3 regions of the Pseudomonas knackmussii B13 genome follow, and region 2 is predicted to be linked to each of the others. Evidence: predicted binding sites of a transcription regulator. Region 2 holds the regulator's gene; each other region holds the start of a gene.
What was found. The regulator FliA, encoded in region 2, starts transcription of late flagellar genes. The targets are predictions, from matches to a motif close to CTAAAGTTTNNNNNNNNNNNGCCGNTAA.
Positions count from the first base shown of each region.

Region 1: the regulator FliA is predicted to act here: its motif matches at 3,961-3,988, upstream of PKB_RS02220 (methyl-accepting chemotaxis protein).
Region 3: the regulator FliA is predicted to act here: its motif matches at 3,543-3,570, upstream of PKB_RS23290 (methyl-accepting chemotaxis protein).

Region 1 is NZ_HG322950.1:486,221-491,836, reverse strand. It holds gene tatB (Sec-independent protein translocase protein TatB) at 1-338, shown strand, start outside; gene tatC (twin-arginine translocase subunit TatC) at 335-1,135, shown strand; gene PKB_RS02230 (16S rRNA (uracil(1498)-N(3))-methyltransferase) at 1,132-1,839, shown strand; partial or broken gene PKB_RS30470 (methyl-accepting chemotaxis protein) at 1,997-3,055, shown strand; gene PKB_RS30465 (methyl-accepting chemotaxis protein) at 3,038-3,910, shown strand; gene PKB_RS02220 (methyl-accepting chemotaxis protein) at 4,115-5,616, shown strand, end outside.
Region 2 is NZ_HG322950.1:1,730,550-1,736,165, forward strand. It holds gene flhA (flagellar biosynthesis protein FlhA) at 1-26, shown strand, start outside; gene flhF (flagellar biosynthesis GTPase FlhF) at 38-1,348, shown strand; gene fleN (flagellar synthesis regulator FleN) at 1,507-2,337, shown strand; gene fliA (RNA polymerase sigma factor FliA) at 2,334-3,077, shown strand; gene PKB_RS08305 (chemotaxis response regulator CheY) at 3,303-3,674, shown strand; gene PKB_RS08310 (protein phosphatase CheZ) at 3,694-4,479, shown strand; gene PKB_RS08315 (chemotaxis protein CheA) at 4,510-5,616, shown strand, end outside.
Region 3 is NZ_HG322950.1:4,980,858-4,986,473, reverse strand. It holds gene PKB_RS23305 (DUF1631 domain-containing protein) at 1-1,962, shown strand, start outside; gene ampD (1,6-anhydro-N-acetylmuramyl-L-alanine amidase AmpD) at 2,108-2,674, shown strand; gene ampE (regulatory signaling modulator protein AmpE) at 2,671-3,507, shown strand; gene PKB_RS23290 (methyl-accepting chemotaxis protein) at 3,664-5,616, shown strand, end outside.

The DNA.
Region 1 (5,616 bases), 1.2 Mb from region 2:
GGGTCGGCCGGCTGAAGCGCAGCTTCAACGCCATCAAGCAGGAAGTGGAGCGCGAGCTGGGTGCCGACGAGATCCGTCGGCAACTGCATAACGAGCACATCCTGCAGATGGAGCGCGACGCCAAGAAACTGCTGGCGCCGCTGACCGGCGAGCAACCGGCCGAGCCCCAGGCTCCGGCTGCGCCCGCCACGCCCAGCGAGCCGCCGACCGTCGCCGCGCACAGCCGCCTGGCCAACCTGCCCGGGGTGAAGGTTGCCGAAGCGCCGGCCAGCACGGTCGAGCCGCCAGTCGCCGCCCCCCAGACGCCTCCCACGTCCGAGACGCCGCGTAACCCATGAGCGCCGAAAAACCCGAACAGCCCGAGAACGACCAGGAGATGCCCCTGGTCGCGCACCTGACCGAGCTGCGCACGCGCCTTCTGCGCTGCGTTGCGGTGATCTTCGTGATCTTCATCGGTCTGCTGTACTTCTCGCAGAAGATCTACACCCTGGCCTCCGCGCCGCTGCGCCGCTTCCTCCCGGAAGGCGCGACCATGATCGCCATCGACCCGGCGTCAGCCTTCCTCGCGCCGCTGAAGCTGACCATGATCGTGGCGCTGCTGCTGGCCATGCCCTTCATCCTCGCGCAGATCTGGGGCTTCATCGCGCCCGGCCTGTACAAGCACGAGAAGCGCATCGCCTTGCCGCTGCTGGCCTCCAGCGTGGTGCTGTTCTACGCCGGGATGGCCTTCGCCTACTTCCTGGTGTTCCCGCTGATGTTCCACTTCTTCCTCGGCGCGGCCCCGGAAGGGGTGACGCCGATGACGGACATCAACAGCTACCTCGACTTCCTCACCCTGCTGTTCGCCTTCGGCGTGGCCTTCGAGATTCCGGTCGCCACCGTGCTGCTGGTGTGGATCGGCGTGGTCGATGTCGCCTACCTGAAGAAGATCCGCCCCTACGTCATCATCGGCTGCTTCGTCGTCGGCATGATCCTCACCCCGCCGGACCCGATGTCGCAGACCCTGCTCGCGGTGCCCATGTGGATGCTGTTCGAGGCCGGCGTGCTGTTCAGCCGGCTGATCCGCAAGCGCAGCCGGGACGAGGAAGACGAAACCAGCGAGAACGGCGACCAGCCCCCGGCGACCCGTCCGTGAACCTGCTGCTGCTCGACGACGCCGACTTCGTCGCGGCGGACCGCGTTTTGCTGCGCGACCGCCGCCTCACCCACCTGCATGAAGTGCACCGCGCCGAAAGCGGCGACAGCCTGCGTGTCGGCCGCCTCGGCGGGCTGATGGGCGAAGGCCGCATTCTCAAGCTGGAGCGCGACGAAGCCGAACTCCAGGTGAGCTTCACCCAGGCGCCGCCGGCCAAGCTGCCGCTGACCCTGCTGCTCGCCCTGCCACGCCCGAAGATGCTCCGCCGCGTCCTGCAGACCGTCTCCGCCATGGGCGTGCCACGCCTGGTACTTCTGAACAGTTATCGGGTGGAAAAGAGCTTCTGGCAGACCCCCTTCCTTGAGCCGGACGCCATCCGCGAGCAACTGGTTCTTGGGCTCGAGCAAGCGCGCGACACCGTGCTGCCCGAGGTGATCATCGAGAAGCGCTTCAAGCCCTTCGTCGAAGACCGCCTGCCCGCCCTGGCCGAAGGCAGCCTCGGCCTGATCGGCCATCCCGGCCCCTGGCCGGCCTGCCCGCGCGCAGTCGAGCAGGCGGTGACCCTGGCCATCGGCCCGGAAGGCGGCTGGATTCCCTACGAGGTCGACAAGCTGCGCGAAGCGGGCCTCGCCCCGGTCCAGCTCGGTGAACGCATCCTGCGCGTGGAGACGGCGGTAACCGCCCTGCTCGCACGCCTCTTCTGACCCGACGACACGTTCAAGTCCCGACGCGAACCACTAGTCAGAAACTTCCTAAAGAAACTTCAGAATTACGTCGCCTCGCCGATAGGAAGGATGCCGGCCCCTGCCAGGCAACGCATCACGCGTTCCCGTCTCCATCCTCCTCTGGAGTTGCGCTTTCATGTCTCGCTGGTTCAGCAATCTCACGGTCAATCGGAAACTTGCCATCGGATTTGGCCTGGTCCTGCTGCTTACGCTGCTGATCGCCGTCACCGGCTGGCTCAACCTGAACAACCTGATTTCGCGTGGCGACAAGCTCGGCGAGATTTCCCACCTGCTGGGCATGACCAAGGACCTGCGCACCGCGCGCCTGAAATTCCAGGCCAGCCGCGCCCCGGCGGATGCCAAGCTGGTCGAGGATGCGATTGCGCAGCTGGATCGCCAGCAGCAATTGGTCGGCAGCCAGCTCAGCGACCCCATCGACCTCGACAAGGTCGCGCAACAGGCAAAGCTCACTGCCGAGTACCGCACCCTCTTCAAGGGCCTGCAGAAGTCCTTCGACGGCCGCGACAGCGCACGCAAGACGCTGATCCGCAAGGCAGCCGTGGTGACCCAGGGGCTGGAGCTGATCGAGCAGAGCCTGGTCGCCTCCACGTCGCCCGAAGCGATCAAGGAGCTGGCCGCTGTCTCCGCACTGGGCCGCGTGGTGATGGCCGCGCGCTTCCAGGTGCTGGCGTACACCTCCAGCGAGGACCCGGCCCAGGAACAGACCGCGGTGGATGCCCTTGAGCAGGCGACCAAGACCGTGCAGGAGCACATGCAGACCGCTCCGGCCGACCAGCACGACAACTTCCAGGCCGCGGTCAACGCCCTGCAGGACTATCACAAGGCCCTCGACCGCTACCGTGAAGAGGTCAACAACAGCCAGGCGATGCGTGACCGCATGCGTGACAGCGGCCTGCAGATCGAGAAGCTCAGCAGCGAGCTGAGCACCATCCAGACCGCCAAGCGCGATGCAGCCGCCGACCAGGCGAAGAGCCTGCTGGCGCTGGCCTCGGTGCTGGCAATGGTTCTGGGCACGCTGGCCGCCTGGATGATCACCCGGCAGATCGTCCTGCCGCTGCGCGAATCGCTCGCCGCCGCCGAGCGCATCGCCGATGGCGACCTCAGCCAGACGCTGAAGGTCGACCGCCGCGACGAACTGGGCCAGCTGCAAGCCAGCATGCAGCGCATGAGCAGCTCGTTGCGCGAGCTGATCAGCCATATCCATGACGGCGTGACGCAGATCGCCAGCGCCGCCGAAGAGCTGTCCGCCGTGACCGAACAGACCAGCGCCGGGGTCAACAACCAGAAAACCGAGACTGATCAGGTCGCCACCGCGATGAACGAGATGGCCGCCACCGTGCAGGAAGTCGCGCGCAACGCCGAAGAAGCCTCGGAAGCCGCCAGCGCTGCCGACCGCGAGGCTACTGCCGGTGCCGGTGCCGTCAGCGAGGCGGTGCAGCAGATGGATCGCCTGGCCAACGAAGTCGGCCGTTCCAACGAGGCGGTGCAACAGCTCAAGCGCGAGAGCGACAAGATCGGCAGCGTGCTCGACGTGATCAAGGCAGTCGCCGAACAGACCAACCTGCTGGCGCTCAACGCCGCCATCGAAGCGGCCCGTGCCGGCGAAGCAGGGCGCGGTTTCGCCGTGGTCGCCGATGAAGTGCGTGCCCTGGCGCAGCGCACCCAGCAATCCACCGCCGAGATCGAAGAACTGATCGCCGGCCTGCAGACCGGCACCCAGCAAGCAGCCCAGCGCATGGACAACAGCCGCTCGCTGACGGACAGCACCGTCGAGCTGACCCGCCGCGCCGGTGAGCGCCTGCAGGCGATCACCCGCACGGTGTCCGGCATCCAGGCAATGAACCAGCAGATCGCCGCAGCTTCCGAGCAGCAGAGCGCGGTGGCCGAAGAAATCAACCGCAGTGTGATGAGCGTGCGCGATATCTCCGAACAGACTGCCGCCGCCAGCGAAGAGACCGCCGCCTCCAGCATCGAGCTGGCGCGCCTGGGTACGGAGCTGCAGGGGCTGGTCGGCCGCTTCCGCATCTGACCCTGACGGCCCGCGCAATGCGGGCCGTTGCTTTTTCCCCGCCGAAAAAGCTGAAGTTCGTTATCCTCCTGCCGATACGCACAGACGCACGAAGATGCGTCTCGAAAAAACACTCCTCGCCTGTACAAGAAAAAACGCCATCACTCGATTCCCATGCCCACGGAAGCAGCGCTGCCGTGGGCGTGTCTGCCTGGAGTATTCGACATGTACGATTGGCTCGTCCTGCAGCTCGGCCGCCTGAGCGTCAGCCTCAAGCTCGCAGTGGGCTTCGGCATCTGCCTGCTGCTGACCCTGCTGGTGCTGGTCAGCGGCCTCAACGCCCTCGACGAACAGTCCGCGCACAGCGAGCGGCTCACCGCCAACAGCCACCTCGACAGCCAGACCCGCGAAGTCGAGCTCGCCCGCCTGCGCTACCAGCTCGAACCCGGTGCGACCGCCGCTGGCAACCTGCGTGAACGCCTTGGCGATCTGCGCACGCAAGTGCAGAAGCTGGCTCGCGACGGCATTGCCGAACGTGACTTCGAGACCCTGCAGGCAGCCGTCGACAGCTACGCCGCAGCGGTCGACCAACTGCTCAGCGCCGGCGCCAGCAGCGCCTCGCTCACCGCCGATCTCGACGCCCGCAGTACTGCGCTGGCTGCCGCCAGCCATACCGTCCACGAAGATGGCCTGCACCTGCGCGGCGACGTGGCCAGCCAGGCCAAGCAGCGCCTGGTGCTGATCACCCTGCTTGCCCTGTTCTTCGGCGCGCTCTCGGTGTGGGCGATCAACCGCCAGATCGTCCGCCCGCTGCACGAGGCCCTCGGCCTCGCCGAACACATCGCCCAGGGCGACCTGACGCGCGGCCTGGCCGGCGACCTGCACCTGCAGCGCAGCGATGAGCTGGGCCAGCTGCAACGCACCATGCTGCGCATGCGCGACAGCCTGGGCGAACTGCTGCGCCACCTCGGGAGTGGCGTCGGCCAACTGGCTACCTCCGCCGACGAACTCTCCGCAGTCACCGAACAGACCCGCGCCGGCGTCAACAGCCAGCGCATCGAGACCGAGCAGGTCGCCAGCGCCATCGAAGAAATGGCTGCCACCGTGCAGGAAGTCGCCCGCAACGCCGAGCAAGCCTCCGGCGCCGCACGCCAGGCCGACCGCCAGGCGCGTGACGGCGAGCAGGTGGTAGGCCAGGCGATCGAGCAGATCGACAACCTGGCTGCAGAAGTGGAGCGCTCCAGCGAAGCCATGGGCCGTCTGCGCGGCGACAGCGAGAAGATCGGCAGCGTCCTCGACGTGATCAAGTCGGTGGCCGAGCAGACCAACCTGCTGGCGCTCAACGCCGCCATCGAAGCCGCCCGCGCGGGCGAGGCCGGTCGCGGCTTCGCCGTGGTCGCCGACGAGGTACGGGCGCTGGCCCAGCGCACCCAGCAGTCCACCGCCGAGATCGAAGAGCTGATCGCCAGCCTGCAGACCGGTACCCAGCAGGCAGCGCAACGCATGGACGACAGCCGTCGCCTGACCGGCAACTCGGTGGAGCTGACCCGTCGCGCCGGCGATGCGTTGGCCGCCATCGCCCGCACGGTATCGGAGATCCAGGGCATGAACCTGCAGATCGCCTCGGCCGCCGAGCAGCAGAGCAGCGTTGCCGGCGAGATCAGCCGCAGCGTCGCCCAGGTCCGCGAGATCGCCGAGCAATCGGCCGCCGCCAGCGAGCAGACCGC
Region 2 (5,616 bases):
TCGTCGCCACCGTTGGACAGAATTGAAGGACAGCGCCATGCAGGTTAAACGCTTCTTCGCCGCCGATATGCGTCAGGCCATGAAACTGGTCCGCGATGAGCTGGGCGCGGATGCCGCCATCATCGGCAACCGCCGGGTTGCCGGCGGTGTCGAGCTGACCGCGGCGCTGGACTACCAACCGCCGGCCGCGGCCAGCAAGCCGAACCCGGCGCTGGAAGCCGAGCTGCGCAAGACCCAGGCGCGCATCGCCCAGGCCCGTGCTGAACTGGACACGCCGGCCCGCGCCGCCGCCAGCCCGCGCAAGGATCGTCAATTGTACGGCGCCGAGCCGGCCAAGCGCCCGACCCTGGCCGAAGCCATGGCGGCCCCGGACGCTCCGGCAACCCCGGCGCCGGCTGCGGTCAGCCAGCAGTCGCTGGACGCGATGCGTTTCGAACTCAACGGCCTGCGCGAACTGCTCGAAGTGCAACTGGGCTCCATCGCCTGGAACCAGATGCAGAGCCAGCGGCCGAAACAGGCTGGCCTGTGGCGCCGCCTGCAACGCATGGGCGTGCCGGCCGACCTGGGTCGCCAGCTGCTCGAACGCGTCGCCTCCATCGCCGATCCCAAGCAGGCCTGGCGCATGCTGCTGGCGCACCTGGCACGCGCCATCCGCACACCCGACGAAGACCTGCTGGAACAGGGCGGGGTGATCGCCCTGGTCGGTCCGGCCGGCATGGGCAAGACCACCACCCTGGCGAAGCTTGCGGCCCGCTATGTGCTGAAGTACGGCGCACACAACCTGGCGCTGGTCAGCATGGACAGTTTCCGCCTGGGCGCGCAGGAGCAGATCAAGACGCTGGGGCGCATCCTCAATGTCCCTGTGATCCTGGTCGATCCCGGCCAGTCTCTGCTCCAGGCCATGGCTCCGCTGGCGCGCAAGCGCCTGGTGCTGATCGACACCGCCGGTCTGCCCGCCAGCGATCCGGCGCTGCGCATGCAGCTCGAAGCGCTGGCCGCGCAGAGCCTGAACGTGAAGAATTACCTGGTGCTGGCGGCAACCAGCCAGAGCCAGGTGCTCAAGGCCGCCTGGCACGCCTACCGCAGCTGCGGACTGGCCGGCTGCGTGCTGACCAAGCTTGACGAGGCCGGTAGCCTGGGCGAGGCGATGTCGCTCGTGATAGCACAACGCCTGCCTGTTGCCTATCTGGCGGACGGGCCGCGAATTCCGGATGATCTGCAGGTGGCGCGCGCGCACCAGCTGGTCAGCCGTGCGGTGAGCCTGCAGGTGCCCGAAGAGCCCTGCGAGGACACCATGGCCGGCATGTTCGCCGGCCTGTATCAGCAACCGGCAAGACACGCCGGCTAAAGGATTCCAGACGGGCACCGGAGACGGGGCCCACGGTGGCCGGATGGCCGCCAAGCGGATACGGATGCTCAAGGTAGATCCGTCACGCCAACTGCGGCCGAGCACCGCAGCTGGCAGGGTCCCGGTGGCGGGATCGTTGAAGAGACAAGGTAATTTTTATGGGTATGCATCCCGTTCAGGTAATCGCGGTCACCGGTGGCAAAGGCGGCGTAGGCAAGACCAACGTCTCGGTGAATCTGTCCATGGCGCTGGCCGACCTCGGCCGTCGCGTCATGCTGCTCGACGCCGACCTCGGCCTGGCCAACGTCGACGTCTTGCTGGGCCTGCAGCCCAAGCGCACGCTGGCTGACGTCATCGAGGGCGAATGCGACCTGCGCGACGTCATCCTCCAGGGACCGGGCGGCATCCGCATCGTCCCGGCGGCGTCCGGCACGCAGAGCATGGTGCAGTTGTCGCCGATGCAGCACGCCGGCCTGATCCAGGCGTTCAGCGATATCAGCGAAAACATCGACGTGCTGGTGGTGGATACCGCCGCCGGCATCGGCGATTCGGTGGTGAGCTTCGTCCGCGCCGCGCAGGAAGTCCTGCTGGTGGTGTGCGACGAGCCGACCTCGATCACCGACGCCTACGCCCTGATCAAGCTGCTCAACCGCGACCACGGCATGACCCGCTTCCGCGTGCTGGCCAACATGGCGCACAGCCCGCAGGAAGGGCGCAACCTGTTCGCCAAGCTGACCAAGGTCACCGACCGCTTCCTCGACGTGGCGCTGCAGTACGTCGGCGCGATTCCGTACGACGAATCGGTGCGCAAGGCGGTGCAGAAGCAGCGCTCGGTCTACGAGGCCTTCCCGCGCAGCAAGGCGGCGCTGGCCTTCCGCGCGATTGCACAGAAGGTCGACAGCTGGCCGCTGCCGGCCAACCCCCGTGGCCACCTGGAGTTCTTCGTGGAGCGCCTGGTGCAGAATCCCACCGCGGGTTCGACCGTATGATGAGCGGCTCCGGAGCGCGTATGTACACGAAAGCACAGGCGCAGAACTCCCAGGAACAGCTGATCCAGCGTTACGCACCGCTGGTGAAGCGGATCGCCTACCACCTGCTGGGCCGCCTGCCGGCCAGCGTGCAGGTCGAGGACCTGATGCAGGCCGGCATGATCGGCCTGCTCGAGGCGGCGAAGAAATACGACTCCGGCAAGGGCGCGAGCTTCGAGACGTACGCGGGCATCCGCATCCGCGGCGCCATGCTCGACGAAGTGCGCAAGGGCGATTGGGCACCGCGTTCGGTGCATCGCAACACGCGGATGGTCAGCGACGCGATCCGTGCCATCGAAGCGCGCACCGGACGCGACGCTAAAGATCAGGAAGTTGCTGCCGAACTCAATATGAGTCTCGACGATTACTACGCGATCTTGAGCGACACCCAGGGCAGTCGCCTGTACAGCTTCGACGACCTGTTGCAGGAAGGGGCCCAGGGGCCGGCGGAAGACACCTCGCACCTGGACAACGAACCCTCCCACGGTCTGGAGGACGAGCGTTTCCAGGCGGCGCTGGCCGATGCCATCACCAAGCTTCCCGAGCGCGAGCGCCTGGTGCTGGCGCTGTACTACGACGAAGAGCTCAACCTCAAGGAGATCGGCGAGGTGCTCGGGGTCAGCGAGTCGCGGGTCAGCCAGTTGCATAGCCAGTGCGCAGCGCGCCTGCGGGCAAGGTTGTCGGAGTGGCGCGCGCACTAAGTGCACGGAAGTAACGGAATTTTCCGACGGGACGTATAGAATCCCGCCGGTCCGACGATCACTGGCGAATGGCCAGGCGATTCGTCGAAAGGGCAGAGCGGCGAACAGCGGCTCGGCGCCAGACAAGCAACAAGGCAGGTGCCGCCTCGGCACTCGCCAAAGGGTATTCAAGGTGCGCCTGCAGCGGCGCACCGGGACTGGACGGAGGCAGGCTTGGACAAGAACATGAAAATTCTCATCGTGGACGACTTCTCCACGATGAGGCGCATCATCAAGAACCTCCTGCGCGACCTGGGGTTCACCAACACCGCGGAAGCCGACGACGGCACCACCGCGCTGCCGATGCTGCACAGCGGCAATTTCGACTTCCTCGTCACCGACTGGAACATGCCCGGCATGACCGGCATCGACCTGTTGCGTGCAGTGCGCGCCGACGACCGCCTGAAGCACCTGCCGGTGCTGATGGTGACCGCCGAAGCCAAGCGCGACCAGATCATCGAAGCGGCCCAGGCCGGGGTCAATGGCTACGTGGTCAAGCCTTTCACCGCTCAAGTGCTGAAAGAAAAGATCGAGAAGATTTTCGAGCGGGTCGGCTGATTCCGACCAAGAGGGCGTCATGGAGCTCGTCAACGATTCCACGGGTGACTTCGAGTCGACCCTGAAAAAACACGCGCGCGATTTGGTCGAGAGCCTGGAGCGCGGCGAGGTGCAGCAGGCCGTGCAGCTCATCCAGGAGCTCAACCAGACCCGCGATCGCGGCCTCTACCAGGAGGTCGGCAAGCTCACCCGCGAACTGCACAACGCGATCGTCAATTTCCAGATCGATCCGAATTCCCGGCACGCCGCGGAAATGTCGCAGATCGCCGATGCCACCGATCGTCTGTCCTACGTGGTGACGATGACCGAGAAGGCCGCCAACCGCACGATGGACCTGGTCGAGGAGTGCTCGCCGCTGCTCACGCACATCGAGCACGAGGCCAAGGACCTGCAGGAACAGTGGTCGCGCTTCATGCGCCGCGAGATCGGTCCGGATGCCTTCCGCGACCTGGCCAAGCGCGTCGAGCAGTTCCTCTACGTCAGTGCCCAGGACAGCCGCAAGCTGTCTGCACACCTGAACGACATCCTGCTCGCACAGGATTTCCAGGACCTCACCGGGCAGGTGATCAAGCGCGTCACCAAGCTGGTCACCGAGGTCGAGAGCAACCTGGTCAAGCTGGTCTGGATGGCTGGGCAGGTGGACCGCTACGCGGGCATCGAGCACGACCACCAGGGCATGCGCGACGAAGTCGAAAAAGAAAGATCGTCCAAGGGTGAAGGTCCGCAGATCGCTGCCGATACAAGGAAAGACGTCGTGTCCGGTCAGGACGATGTCGACGATCTGTTGTCCAGCCTTGGATTCTGAAGTGCGCAAACGCGCCGTGGGGAGCACCGAATGAGCTTCGACGCCGATGACGAAATCCTCCAGGACTTCCTGGTGGAGGCCGGCGAGATTCTCGAGCAACTGTCCGAGCAGCTGGTCGAGCTGGAAAGCCGACCCGATGACATGGACCTGCTCAATGCCATCTTCCGTGGTTTCCACACCGTCAAGGGTGGGGCAGGTTTCCTCCAGCTGAACGCGCTGGTGGAGTGCTGCCATATCGCCGAGAACGTCTTCGACATCCTGCGCAAGGGCGAACGCCGCGTCAGCTCCGAGCTGATGGACGTGGTCCTGCAGGCGTTGGATACGGTCAACGTCATGTTCAGCCAGGTGCGCGACAACGAGGAGCCGACTCCGGCCTCCGCCGAGTTGCTCGCCGCGCTGTCGCGCCTGGCCGAGCCGGGCGGTGACGAGGAAGAGGCCATTGCTGAAGTTGCTGCCCCCGTGGCCGCTGCCGAAGTCGAGGCTCCAGTTGCCGAGCCGGCCGCCTATGGCGACATCACCGATGCCGAGTTCGAGCAACTGCTCGATGCCCTGCAGCCGGGCGCCGAAGCGGCCGCGCCGGTCGAACAGCCGGCCCCGGCCAGCGAAGCCGGCAGTGACGAAATCACCGACGACGAGTTCGAAGCGCTGCTCGACCAGCTGCATGGCAAGGGCAAGTTCAGCGCTGCCAGTGAGTCGGCTCCGGCCGCTGCTGCGCCGGCGGCCCCGGCCGCGCCTGTCAGTGCCGAAGGCGACGAGATCACCGACGACGAGTTCGAAGCGCTGCTCGACCAGTTGCATGGCAAGGGCAAGTTCGGCGCCCCCGCCGAGGGCGAAGTGGCAGCGGTTGCTGCTGCGCCCGCCGCACCCGCCGCCGAAGCTCCCGCGCCGGCCGCCGGTGGCGACAACATCACCGACGACGAATTCGAGGCGCTGCTGGATCAGCTGCACGGCAAGGGCAAGTTCGGCGATGCGCCGGAAGGCCCGGTTGCTGCCGCCGCTGCTCCCGCTCCTGCGCCGGCCAAGCCGGCCGCCGTGGCCAAGCCCAAACCGGCTGCGGCCAAGCCTGCCGAGAGCCCGCGCCAGGCCAGCGCGCCGGCCCCGGAGAAGAGCGCCAACGAGGCCGAAACCACGGTGCGC
Region 3 (5,616 bases), 2.9 Mb from region 2:
CCGCAGCTGGACGCGGTGTCTTTCGACAACCTGTCGCTGGTGCAGAACGACGAGCTGGAAGAGTCGGTAGCCGTCGATGCCATGGTCAACAAGGTTCTCAGCCGCGACGGCGTGGCCCTGGCGCACCTTACCACGCGCCTGAACACCCTGGTCAGCCGCAAGGTGGAGGACAAGACCAACCCGATGGGCCCGCGCCCGCTGTGCGAGGCGTTCCTCGAGGCTTGTCGCGGCCTGGGCGTGGAGATCAAGGTCAAGCTGATCATCCTCAAGCTGTTCGAGAAGTACGTCCTCAGCGAGGCCGATCAGCTTTACGCCGAAGCCAACCATTCACTGGTGGCCCATGGCGTGTTGCCGGAGCTGAAATCCGCGCCGCTGCGTCGCTCGCCGCAACAGCAGCAACGCACCGCGCAATCGCGCAGTGCTTCCGAATACGTCGCTGAAGGCGCAGCGCTTGCCGATGGCGGCGACTACGTCGACGTCGAGCAACAAGAAGCCTTCGGCACCCTGCAGGCGTTGCTCGCCCAGGCGCGCGGCAGCTTGGCTCCGCGTCGTGCGATGCCCGCCGATGCCATGCCGATTTCCAGCGGCGACCTGATGCGCCTGCTGTCGCACCTGCAATCCCACCTGCCGGTGCAGAGCATCGAGGAAGTCGACGTTCGCCAGCAGCTCGATCACCTGCTCACTCGCGTCAGCAGCAAGAGCGGGCGCTCGCGCGTGGTCGGCCAGGTCGACGAGGACGTCATCAACCTGGTGTCCATGCTCTTCGAGTTCATCCTCGACGACCGCTCCCTGCCGGACTCGCTCAAGGCGCTGATCGGCCGTATGCAGATTCCGATGCTGAAGGTCGCGGTGCTGGACAAGACCTTCTTCAGCCGTGGCAGCCACCCTGCACGCCGCCTGCTCAACGAGATCGCTTCGGCGGCCCTGGGCTGGGCCGAGCAGACCGATCTGCAGCGCGACAGCCTGTACCAGAAGATCGAGCAGGTGGTGATGCGCCTGCTCAACGACTTCGTCGACGACCCGGCGATCTTCGCCGAGCTGCTCGAGGACTTCACCAGCTTCAGCGGTGACGAGCGTCGCCGCAGCGAACTGCTCGAGCAGCGCACCCGCGATGCCGAGGAAGGTCGCGCGCGGGCCGAGATGGCGCGCCAGGAAGTGGAGCATGTGCTCAACCAGCGCCTGTTCGGCCGCACCCTGCCGGAAGTGGTGGTGCGCCTGCTGCAGGAAGCCTGGAGCAAGGTGCTGCTGCTGACTTGCCTCAAGCACGGCATCGAGTCCGAGCAGTGGCAATCGGCCCTGGCGACCATGGACGACCTGATCTGGAGCGTCGAGCCGCACGAGGACCCGGAGTCGCGCATGCGCCTGCTGGAGATGGTGCCGCAGTTGCTCAAGTCGCTGCGTGACGGCCTGGCCAGCGCGGCCTTCGATCCGTTCTCCACCGGCGAGTTCTTCAGCCGCCTGGAAAGCCTGCATGTGCAGGCGTTCCAGCGCTTCAAGCAGGTCGAGGAAGCGCAGGTCGCCGAACCGGCAGCGCTGCTGGACGACGGTATCCCGCTGCTCGACGAAGAAGTCGAGGCGGTGCCGGCAGGTCCGGCGATGGTTGCCGTGGTGGAGGAGATCGTTCTCGTCGCACCGGGCGAAACCCGAGCGCCGGAGCCTGAGGAGCTGCTGGCGGAGGACGACGAGTCGCTGCGCAAGGTCGATGAGCTGCGCGTCGGCAGCTGGGTGGAAATCCAGGAAGACGAGGAGCACAAGCTGCGTTGCAAGCTGGCTGCAGTGATCAAGCCGAGCGGCCGCTACATCTTCGTCAACCGTACCGGCATGAAGGTGCTGGAGAAGACCCGCATGGGCCTGGCCGTGGAGTTCCGCCGCAACGCGGTGCGCCTGCTGGACGATGCCCTGCTGTTCGATCGCGCACTGGAATCGGTGATCGGCAACCTGCGTCGGCTGAAGAACGCCTGATAGGCAGCGACACCTCCCTTGGGGGCGGCCATGCCCGCGCTTCGCGGACAAGGTCCGCTTCTACAGGGTTTTCTCGGTGTGGCTTTCTGCTGTAATTCTCTTCTGTCAGTAGCTGCTTTAGAGTGGGCCCAGCCAAGGAGCCCCTATGCAGTTCGATCCCCAGAGCGGCTGGTGCCAGGGCGTCAGCCACTGCCCCTCGCCGAATTTCAATGCCCGCCCGGAAGGGACGCTCGTGTCCCTGCTGGTCATCCACAACATCAGCCTGCCGCCCGGGCAGTTCGGTACCGGCAAGGTGCAGTGCTTCTTCCAGAATCGCCTGGACGCCAACGAGCATCCCTACTTCGAAAGCATCGCCGCGATGACGGTGTCGGCGCATTTCCTCATCGAGCGCGATGGCAGCGTCTTCCAGTTCGTTTCCTGCAATGAGCGCGCCTGGCATGCAGGAGTTTCCCTCTTCGACGGGCGCGACAACTGCAACGACTTCTCCATCGGCATCGAGCTGGAAGGCACGGACGATGAGCCCTACAGCGACGCGCAATACGCCGCGCTGGGCGAGTTGGCCAGGCAACTGCTGAGCGCCTATCCCGGCATCACCGCCGACCGCATCCGCGGCCACAGCGACATCGCTCCGGGACGCAAGACCGATCCGGGGCCTGCGTTCGACTGGCCGCGCTTTCTCGCTTCGCTCGACTCGCCCAAGGAGTCCGCATGAGTTTCATCGTGTTGTTGCTGGTCCTGCTGGTAGAGAAATTTTCTGGCTGGCGCCTGCGTCTGCAGCGGGACGGTCTCTTTGTCGGCTGGCTGCGGCGGGTAGAAGGCATGCCTGCGCTAGCTTCGCGCCCTTGGCTCGGGCTGCTGGTCCTGCTGCTGGTGCCGCTGTTGCTGTTGGCGCTGCTGCTGACCGTGCTGCAGCCGGTGGCCTACGGGCTGCTGGCGCTGCCGGTGCACCTGCTGGTGGTGGTCTGGAGCCTGGGGCGTGGCGATGTGCACCGGGCCATCGGGCCGTTCCGCGACGCCTGGCGCCGTGAGGATGTGCAGGGCGCCTACCATGTTGCCGAGCGTGACCTGGGCGTGCAGGCGGACAACGACGGCGAGCTCTTCGCCCAGGTCCACGGCATGTTGGTCTGGCAGGCGTTCCAGAGCTTCTTCGCGGTGATCTTCTGGTATGCGCTGCTCGGTCCGCTGGCGGCGCTGGTCTACCGCCTGCTGGCGCTGAGCGTCGAGCATGCTTCGCACACGGAAATCCGTGAGCGTGCCGCGCAAGTGCGCCACGCCTTCGACTGGCTGCCGGCCCGCGCCCTGGTGCTGAGCTTCGCCCTGGTCGGCAACTTCGTCGCGGTGGGGCGCATCCTGCTGCACGACCTGCTCGCCTGGGACGTGCCGGCGGCGCGCCTGCTTGCGGCGGCCGGTTATGTCGCCGAAGACGTCAACGACAGCGACCTGGGCGCACGCGGTGTTGCCAGCCTCGATGCCCTTTGGCAACTGCTGGTTCGCGCGGCCCTGCTCTGGTACTCGATCTTCGCCCTCGAGGCACTGTTCTTCTGAGCAGTGCCGCACGTCGCCCGTGATGGCCCTTTAACCTTAAGTTACAGAACTGCCTGCCGATATCGGTTACACAGGGGCCTGCGCGCGTTCGGGGTGTGACCGAACACCGCTAGAAAATCCTGACAAGAACAATAAAGTGAACAGGAGTCGTCTTACGTGAAGACAGTGCTCGCCCCCGCCATCGCGCTGATGAACCGCCTGAGCTTCGGTATGAAGTTCAGCCTGATCAGCGTGTTGTTCTTCCTCCCGATGCTGGTTACCAACTTCTACCTGGTGCGTGATTCGTATCGGCAGTTCGTTTCGACGCGCGCCGAATTGCAGAGTCTCCAGCTGATTGCCTCCAGCCTGCAGATGCGCCGCGATGCCGAGGCCTTCAACGACCTGTTGCAGATCAACGTCAGCCTCGGCCAGGCCAAGCGCACCAACGACCTCGACAGCCGCATCACGCACTTGCAGCAAGGCCTGCAAGAGTCGCTGAACGGGATGCAGCCGGTCGTGCAGGATGCCGACCAGGTGGACGCCTTCAATGCCAAGCGCGACGAGCTGCTCAATGCGCTCAAGGCGCTGGTCGCCGAAGGCGCGCTGCAGAGCAAGGCGGCCATGGCCGGGCATCTGCTCTCCAGCATCCAGGTGTTCAACAAGATGCTTGTCAGCCAGGCTGGATTGAGCCAGGACGACAGCGGCGAAGTGCGCCAGCTCGCCGAACTGATCACGGCTGTGACGCCCAAGGTCAGCGAAACCATCAGCCGCGGCCGCGTCATTGGCTCCGGTGCCCTGGGGCAGGGCTTCCTCAACTCTTCCTCTTCGAGCAAGTTCGATGACCTCCTGCAGGATCTCGAGAAGCTGCATGGCGATTACGGGCTCAAGGTCCAGGAAGTGCTCGACTCCAGCCCCGCCGCGCACGCCGCGCTGGGCGAGCAGGCCGTGGCCAGCCGCGAGACGCTGAAGAGCCTCGGCAAGTTCTTCGAGGAGAAGGTCGTGATGGCCGACACCCTCGACATGCCCTGGACGCAGTTCTACGACCAGGTCAGCCAGGCCATGGACCAGACCTACCATCTCAACGACAAGGTGCTCGGCTACCTCGACACCCAGCTGCAGCAGCGCCTGGCCAGCAAGAAGGCCCAGATGGTCCTGCTGGTGGTGGCCCTGCTGGTGGTGTTCCTCGCCATCGTCTACCTCTACGGCGGCTTCTACGTTTCCACCCGTTCGACCCTGAAGAGCCTGGGCAAGATGATGGAGCGCGTCGCCGCCGGCGACATGACCGTCAACTACCAGGCGCAGAGCCGAGACGAGCTGGGCGAGCTGGGCCAGGCGTTCAACGAGACGGTGCGCAAGATCCACGACCTCATCGAACAGGTTGGCCGCACCGTGTCGGAAGTGGAGCGGCAGACCGAGCGCGTGGAGTCGGTGTCGACCCAGAGCAACCAGGCGGTGGCCGGCCAGCGCAACCAGATCGAGCAGGTCGCCACGGCGATGAACCAGATGGCGGCGACCGCCCAGGAAGTGGCGCGCAGCGCCGCGGCCGCGGTGGGCAGCGCGCACAGCGTGAACGAGGAAACCGTCAGCGGACGCAACCTGGTGGATTCGCAGGTCAACAGCATCCAGCGCCTGGCCGCCGAGCTCGACCAGTCGGTGACGGTGATCAACCAGCTGGCGGCCGACAGCGCTTCCATCAGCCGCGTGCTCGACGTGATCAAGGGTGTTGCCGAGCAGACCAACCTGCTGGCGCTCAACGCCGCCATCGAGGCGGCGCGCGCCGGTGAGCAGGGCCGCGGCTTCGCGGTGGTGGCCGATGAAGTACGCACCCTGGCCAAGCGCACCCAGCAATCCACCGAAGAAATCGAGCAGATGATCGACAAGCTGCAGAGCGGTGTGAACGCGGCGGTGAAGGCGATGGGCAGCAGTCACCAGACCGCTGACGGTACCGTCAGCCAGTCCACCCAGGTGCAACAGGCGCTGGAGAACATCCTCGGTTCGGTCGGCATGATCGTCGACCAGAACCAGCAGATTGCCGCTGCCGCCGAGCAGCAGACCGCGGTGGCCCACGACATCGACCAGAACATCGTCGAGATCAACCAGGCCGGCGAGCGCACCGCCGAAGGCGCCAGC